Regions from separate parts of the Bradyrhizobium sp. UFLA03-84 genome, predicted to be linked through region 1. Evidence: riboswitches for the same ligand, from Rfam matches in the RefSeq annotation. Region 1 holds a riboswitch; the other holds the start of a gene.

Region 1 (3,555 bases):
CACCCAAGAGATCCTCGAGCTGCTTGACCTGATGGCTGATCGCGGTCTGCGTCACGCGCAGCTCCATCCCCGCGCGGGTGAAGCTCAAGAGCCGCGCCGAGGCCTCGAAGGCGCGCAGCGCATTCAGCGGGAGGTGCCGGCGCATAGCGTCATGACCAAGTTTTTCTCATGCCTCGTTGTATAAATGATCGTTTGTGCGCCGTCACGCCGTTCGGCAGGTTCGCGCCGCCAACGGAGACGGGACATGCTGACGAGACGGACATTGGGATTGCGCGCACTGGGCCTTGCGGCCTCCTGGACCCTGTTGCGGCAAAGTGCAGCGGCGGCACCGGGCCAGCCGGCGCAACGGCTGCAGGAGGAATTTGCACGCATCGAGCTGGCGACCAGCGGCCGGCTCGGCGTCGCCGCGCTCGACATGGAGACGGGATTGCGCGCGAGCCGGCGCGGTGACGAGCGGTTCCCGATGTGCAGCACCTTCAAGGCGATGCTATCAGCCGCCGTGCTGCACCGGGTCGATCACGGCGAATCCAGCCTTGATCAACGGATGCAGGTCGAGGCCAAGGATATCTTGGCCTACGCGCCCGTCGCCAAGCAACACGTCGGGTCGGGCATGACACTGGCCGAACTCTGCGAGGCCGCGGTCACGCTCAGCGACAATACCGCGGCCAACCTGCTGCTGCGTGAGATCGGCGGGCCTGCCGGCTTGACCAGCTTCTTCCGCACCATTGGCGACAATGTCAGCCGGCTCGACCGCTGGGAGGTGGAGCTGAACGAGGCCGTGCCCGGCGATCCGCGCGACACCACGAGCCCGGTGACGATGCTGAAGAACCTGCAGCGCGTGATGCTCGGCGATGCTCTGCAGGCCGCCTCGCGCCAGAAGCTGGTGGACTGGATGGTCGCCAACAAGACCGGCGACGCGAGGTTGCGCGCCGGCGTGCCGCGGGACTGGCGGGTCGGCGACAAGACCGGCACCGGCGAGCGTGGCACCTATAACGATATCGGGGTGTTCTGGCCGCCCGGCCGCAAGCCGATCGTGGTGACGGTCTACCTGACCGGGGCAAGCGCGCCGATGGAGAAGTGCAACGAGGTGATCGCCAATGTCGCGCGCGCCGTTGCGAATGCAAGCGCCGGGCAGAGCGGTTAGCGCGGCAGAGCAACGCCGCGCGGCACAACATCGCTGCGCGGCTTGGCGTCGCTGCGCGGCTTGGCAGCAACCAAGGATCATGCGACGCTCGCTCCGGATGGCAATGCGCTCCGCAGGCCATCCGGAGGACACGCCTTGTATCGCCGCATCGCCCTTGCCGCACTGTTTCTCGCCGGCCACGTCCATGCCGGCTTTGGTGCGGCCGACCCGGCCCGGTGCCGCGAGCAGACCCGCAAATACGAGACCGACAAGGCGCAGCTCAGCGCGGTTGAGATCTCGCTGGCGCTGTTCGCCGCCGCCGATGCCGATTGCATCAACCTTGCCACCGCGCTGCTCGACGGCGGCGCCTCGGTGGACGCGCGCGACCGGCTTGGCGCACGGCCGCTGAGCCACGCCGCCCGCTCCGGCCATCTCGACATGGTCGACCTGCTGCTGGCGCGCGGCGCGCCGGTCGACGCGCGCAACCTCGCGGGATCGACCGCGCTCTACTTCGCCGCCGAGCGCGGCCATGCCGCGATCGTGCAGCGGCTGATCGATCGCGGCGCCGACGTCAATCTCACCGGGCGCAGCGGCGCCTCGCCGGTCGCGGCCGCGGCCTATGCCGGCCGGGACATGGTGGTGCGCATGCTGCTGGCGCACGGCGCCGACGGCGGCAAGGCCGACGACACCGGCAAGCCGCCGGTCGTGTATGCGGCGGCCGGCGGCCAGCTCGGCATCGTCAAGCAGCTGCTCGCGCGCAATATCGACGTCAATGCGCGCTACGCCAACGACCTCACGCTCCTAATGTGGGCCGCCGGACCGGACGAGACCGTGCCGGAAGCGCAGGCGCTCGAGGTCGTCTCGTATCTCCTGGACGCCGGCGCCAGGGTCGACGAGCGCGATGCGCGCGGACGCACGGCGCTGATGATCGCCGCCGAAGGCAACCATCCTGCAATTGCGAAAGCGCTGCTCGCGCACGGCGCCGACGCCGCGCTGGCCGACAAGGCGGGCAAGCACGCAGCCGATCTCACTATCCTGTCGGCGCTACGCGATGAGCTGACGCCGCGCTGAAGCATGAGGCGATGGACTCGTTGGTTGCGGAAGGTCCGCAGGTCGGCTAGATTCCCCTTTGCGAAGAGTCTCTGTGCTCATTCGTCCTATCGCGCGACTGGCGAGCTAACGTGGAATCGACCACGGGGAAGCGCGAAGGGTTCCGACGCCGATCGCCTGGGCAACCAATCTGCTGGCAAAACAGCGTGTTGAGGAGCCCGATCATGCCTTCGTTTCGCAACGAACTGTCGATCAACGATCAAGAGATCGCCGCTGCCCTTGTGGGGGAAGAGCGCCGTCAACAGGACGGCGTTGAACTGATTCCGTCCGAGAATTACACCTACCCGGAGGTGCTTGAGCTGCTCGGATCGGTCTTCACCAATAAATACTCCGAGGGATATCCTGGACGCAGATATTACGGCGGCCAGCAGTATACGGACGATGTCGAGAACCTCGCACGCCAGCGGGCCTGCTCGCTTTTTCGTGCCGAGCACGCCAACGTTCAGCCGCTTTCCGGATCACCGATGAATCAGGCCGTCTATCTCGGCCTATTGCAGCCCGGCGACACCATTCTCGCCATGGACCTGTCCCACGGCGGTCATCTCACCCACGGCGCGCCGGTGTCCCACATGGGGCGTTTGTTCAACTTCATTCGCTACAAGACGGCACCGTCAAACGGCGCGATAGATTTCGACGAATTGCGCGCGATCGCGCGGGAAGCACGTCCGAAGATGGTGTTGTGCGGCTACAGCTCCTATCCGCGCGACCTGGATTATGCGGCGTTCAAGAATATCGCCGACGAAGTTGGCGCGATCACGATGGCTGACGTGAGCCACTATGGCGGATTGATTGCCGCGAATGTCATGCGCAATCCGCTTGATGCCGGCTTCGACGTCATGACGACGACATCCCACAAGACACTGCGCGGCCCCCGCGGCGGGATCATCCTGTGCCGGAAGGAAAATGCCGGTCGGATCGATGCTTCCGTTTTCCCCGGGTTGCAGGGCGGACCTCACATGAACGTCGTGGCCGGGACTGCCGTGACGCTCAAGAAGGCGGCGACCTCGGATTTCAGGGTTTACGCGCTGCAGGTTCTGCGCAACGCGAAGGTTCTTGCCGGCGCGCTGATGGACCGCGGGATGAAGCTGGTCACGGACGGGACGGACAATCACATGATGGTCGTCGACACGGTAGCATCCGTCGGACTGGACGGGCGAGCAGCCGAGGACGTGCTCGATGCCATCGCCATCACCACAAACAAGCAAATTATTCCAGACGATCCGCGTCCGCCGCTCAGGCCAAGCGGTATCCGCCTTGGGACACCGGCAGCGACCACGCGTGGCATGGGAGATTCCGAAATGCGCCGTATCGGCGAGTTCATT
Region 2 (3,555 bases), on a different contig from region 1:
GCCAAACACGCTGTTCAGTTGCGCCACCGCCGGATGATCGTCCGGAAGCACCTGGGCGTTCAGTTGCGTCATGGTCTGTTTGACTTGCGTGGAATTAAGCTTCATCCGCTGCTCCTTGTCGTTGGTTCCGGCCGTCGTCCTTGACAGGTTTTCCTTGGCTGGTTCCTCCCCGCCCGCACCCCTCGCCGGGGGCTTCAAGGTCTCGAACCGATCAGGCAACGAAACGTTCCGCACGCGCGACGCATTGACCGCCCGCGCGCGGGGTTCCACATCCATCGCTGTGTGAAGTAGCGGCGTGACGCCACGCGCGCCCGCTCATGATGAGGCGGAAGGCTTCTTCCTGGCGAGCCCTTCCAGATGCACGCGGCGCGCAGCGGACTTGCGCACGCGCTGCCTGGTGCGACAGGCGCGACAGCGCACGGCCTTGGTGAACACGTCGCCCTTCGCGGTCTCGTACCACCATTTCTGCTGTAGCGGCGTCCAGACCTCGGCAACGCCGCAATCCTTGCAGACGAAAGGCTCCGGCCGATAGGTTCCGCGTTCGACGAAATCCGGAATCGAATAGCTGTTCGAGGGCGCGAGCTGGCTGGTCACCACCGGAACCTCGTCTCGCGCCAGCGCAATCTTGTAGTCACGCAGGCGCTGGCGCTCGGCCGCGCGTTGCGCCAGCGTGTGACGCCACTCATCGGCCTTGCGCTGCTTGGCCTCGATCCCGCCACGCGTCTGCTTGCTGCGTTTCACGTCGGCACCATCCGCCCTGCACCACATCGGCGAACTTGCTGCGCGGCCTTATCAAGGACGACGTCATTGATGCGCTGCAGTTCCGCCGCAGGCCCGCCATACTAGCCGCGGCATTGCGCTAGGACCAGATCGACGACCAACGGTCCGCGCTGAGCCTATGTCCGCGCCTGCTCCACGGGGCGCATGTGGATCAGCGCATCGAGCACGAGGACGAGCACGGGACGCTGCTCGTCATTGACGAGCTCGGTCTTGAAGATCACGACCGCGTCGCGCCGCTCCGGCCTGATCGTGATCCTCTGGATCTGGGATTGGCCCGTCAGCGTGGCGCCCGGGCGGACCGGAGCCGGCAGGCGGATCTCGAAGCTCCGCCCCACGATGCCCGCTACCTTGCTCCAGATCGCCTCCACGACGAGCCGCTGATAGATCGCGATGGTGTTGAAACCGCTTGCGATCAGGCCGCCGAACGGGCCCACCGCAGCGGCCACGGGATCGGTATGGATCGGCACCGGATCATACTTCCCGGCGAACTCCAGAATCTCCGCCTCGCCGATTGTGTAGGTCCCGAGCTTGAATGTCTGGCCCTCGGTGAGATCTTCTGCATAGAGCATCGCGCGCCTCCGTCTGTCGCATGACGATAGCCGAACGCTGCGGGCTTTCCATTACCTCCGAGGTCATGATCTTCGCGCACGGGCGCGAGCGACCTCCGCCGCTCGCGCCTAGCCCTCAGCGTTCTGCGCTATTGCAGCCGGGCCGTCCTCGCCTTGGCGGCTTTCACGGTGTTCTCCATCAGGCAGGCGATCGTCATCGGCCCGACGCCGCGCGGCACCGGCGTGATCGCGCCCGCGACCTGCACCGCCTCGTCGAACGAGACGTCGCCGCATACCGCGTAGCCGCCGTCCGGCTTCGCGACGCGCGTGGTGCCGACGTCGATCACGATCGCCTGCGGCTTGATCCAGTCGCCGCGCACGAGGCCAGCCTTGCCCACCGCGCTGACCAGGATGTCGGCCTGCCGGCAGATGCTGCTGATGCCGCGGGTGTGGATGTGGGTCTGCGTCACCGTCGCGTGCTCCTGCAGCAGCAGCGCGGCCATCGGCTTGCCGACGATGTTGGAGCTGCCGATCACCACGGCATGCGCACCGGTGAGATCCGGCCGGATCGACTTGATCAGCCTGAGACAACCGAGCGGCGTGCACGGCACCAGCGCATCGTCGCCGTGAAACAGCCGGCCGGCGTTGAGGGCATGCAGGCCGTCGACATCCTTGGCTGGATCGACCGCGGCCATCACCCGCAGGGCGTCGATATGCGCCGGCAACGGCAACTGGATCAGGATGCCGTCGACATCGTTGCGGGCATTGAGCGCCGCGATCCTGGCAAGCAGGTCGGCCTCACCGGCATCGTCCGGCAGGCGTTCGACCTCGCCGCGCAGGCCGAGCCGCTCGGCCATCCTGACCTTGCTCTGCACATAGATCTGGCTCGCCGGGTCACAGCCAACCAGCACGACCGCAAGTCCCGGCGCGCGAGGCAGCCGGTGGAGTTCACTCGCAACCTTGTCGATGACAATTTGGGCATGTGCATGCCCATCAAGAATGTTCGCCGTCATGGCACCTCCGTTCGAAGCGGTGCCCAGGCGCGCGGCGTTCAGTCTCTGCGCTCCCCGATGGTGGTCCATCCAAGCGCCAGTCGCGCAGATGGCGCCGTGATAGCCGCCCGGCCTGGCAAAGGCAAATCACGCTTCGTTTGCAGTCGGACCGGCGACGAACTGACCTTCTTTTGCCGGTGGATCGGTGCCGGGCGGGTCATCTCTGGGGGTAGGATTCGGGCAGAACTTGCGATAAGCCTCGGCACTTGCCGGGCTTTTCCGATCCCCGGCGCCATCCTTCCGGTCATCACGCCATTTCGGACATTTTCAACATGAGACATATCATCCTCGCGCTGGCGCTCCTCTGCCCGGCTGCCGCGCTTGCCCAAGGCACCACTCCGGCCCCGGCCCCCGCCGACAAGCCGGCGGCGACCTCGCAGCCGATGGTCGGCGACAAGCCGCTGGTCCAGGTCGGCAAGAAGTCGGCGGCCAAGAAGGGCGAAAAGGCCGCAGCGCCCGGCAAGCCGCAATCGGTCGCGCAGAAGCTCCAGGCCTGTCAGGACATCGACGACGCCACCAAGGAGCGGCTGATGTGCTACGACGAGATCTTCAAGCCGCAGCCCAAGCCGAAGGCCGCCCCCGCCAAGGGCGTCAACGAATGCCGGTTCGTGAAGGAAGAGGACGAACGGCTGACCTGCTACAACGGCTTCGCCGACAAGATTCCGCGCCTGCCGCGCTAACCGGCGTGAACGGCCCGGACGGCCGTCTGCGTCCGGTTGCCGCCCGATCTCGCGGACATGAAAATGCCGCCGCAAGCATCTGCGGCGGCGTATCGGTTGCCGGCTACGGCGCGACCCTGCCTACCAGGTGCCGAAACCGCCGAAGAAGCCCATGCGCGGCTGCTGCTGTGCGACCCGGTAGGGCTGATACATGCCGGGCTGGGCCAGCCGCATCGGCTGCTGGGGATGCGCATGGTAACGCGCAACCTTGTGCTTTTTCGGTGCCTGCGGCTGGGCCTGCAGCGGCTGGTCGGCCGGCTTGGCGTCGGCCACGATCGCGCCCTTGCGCGCGTCAGCCTTCTCCGGCGGAATGAACTGGGCGAAGGTGTCACGAACGCGGGCCTGCGCCGAGGCATCGCTGGCGGCCGCCGGGGTCGCCGCGGCAACCGCGTTGACCTGCGCCGGAACGATGGTCGGCAGGTTGGTATCATAGACCACCCGCTCCGGCAGTTTCTG

The links. Region 1 has a riboswitch for ZMP and ZTP ahead of glyA (serine hydroxymethyltransferase). Riboswitches for the same ligand answer to the same signal wherever they lie in the genome.
Region 2: another riboswitch for ZMP and ZTP. It lies ahead of CK489_RS31505 (bifunctional 5,10-methylenetetrahydrofolate dehydrogenase/5,10-methenyltetrahydrofolate cyclohydrolase); the one in region 1 lies ahead of glyA (serine hydroxymethyltransferase).

Annotation. Positions count from the first base shown of each region.
Region 1 is NZ_NSJY01000013.1:369,416-372,970, reverse strand. Features, by position in the region: gene CK489_RS15870 (LysR family transcriptional regulator) at 1-145, opposite strand, end outside; gene bla (class A beta-lactamase) at 245-1,144, shown strand; gene CK489_RS15860 (ankyrin repeat domain-containing protein) at 1,280-2,194, shown strand; ZMP/ZTP riboswitch at 2,278-2,363, shown strand; gene glyA (serine hydroxymethyltransferase) at 2,398-3,555, shown strand, end outside.
Region 2 is NZ_NSJY01000016.1:315,180-318,734, forward strand. Features, by position in the region: gene CK489_RS31490 (hypothetical protein) at 1-105, opposite strand, end outside; gene CK489_RS31495 (zinc-ribbon domain containing protein) at 316-741, opposite strand; gene CK489_RS31500 (MaoC/PaaZ C-terminal domain-containing protein) at 897-1,349, opposite strand; gene CK489_RS31505 (bifunctional 5,10-methylenetetrahydrofolate dehydrogenase/5,10-methenyltetrahydrofolate cyclohydrolase) at 1,478-2,341, opposite strand; ZMP/ZTP riboswitch at 2,356-2,435, opposite strand; gene CK489_RS31510 (hypothetical protein) at 2,653-3,060, shown strand; gene CK489_RS31515 (hypothetical protein) at 3,181-3,555, opposite strand, start outside.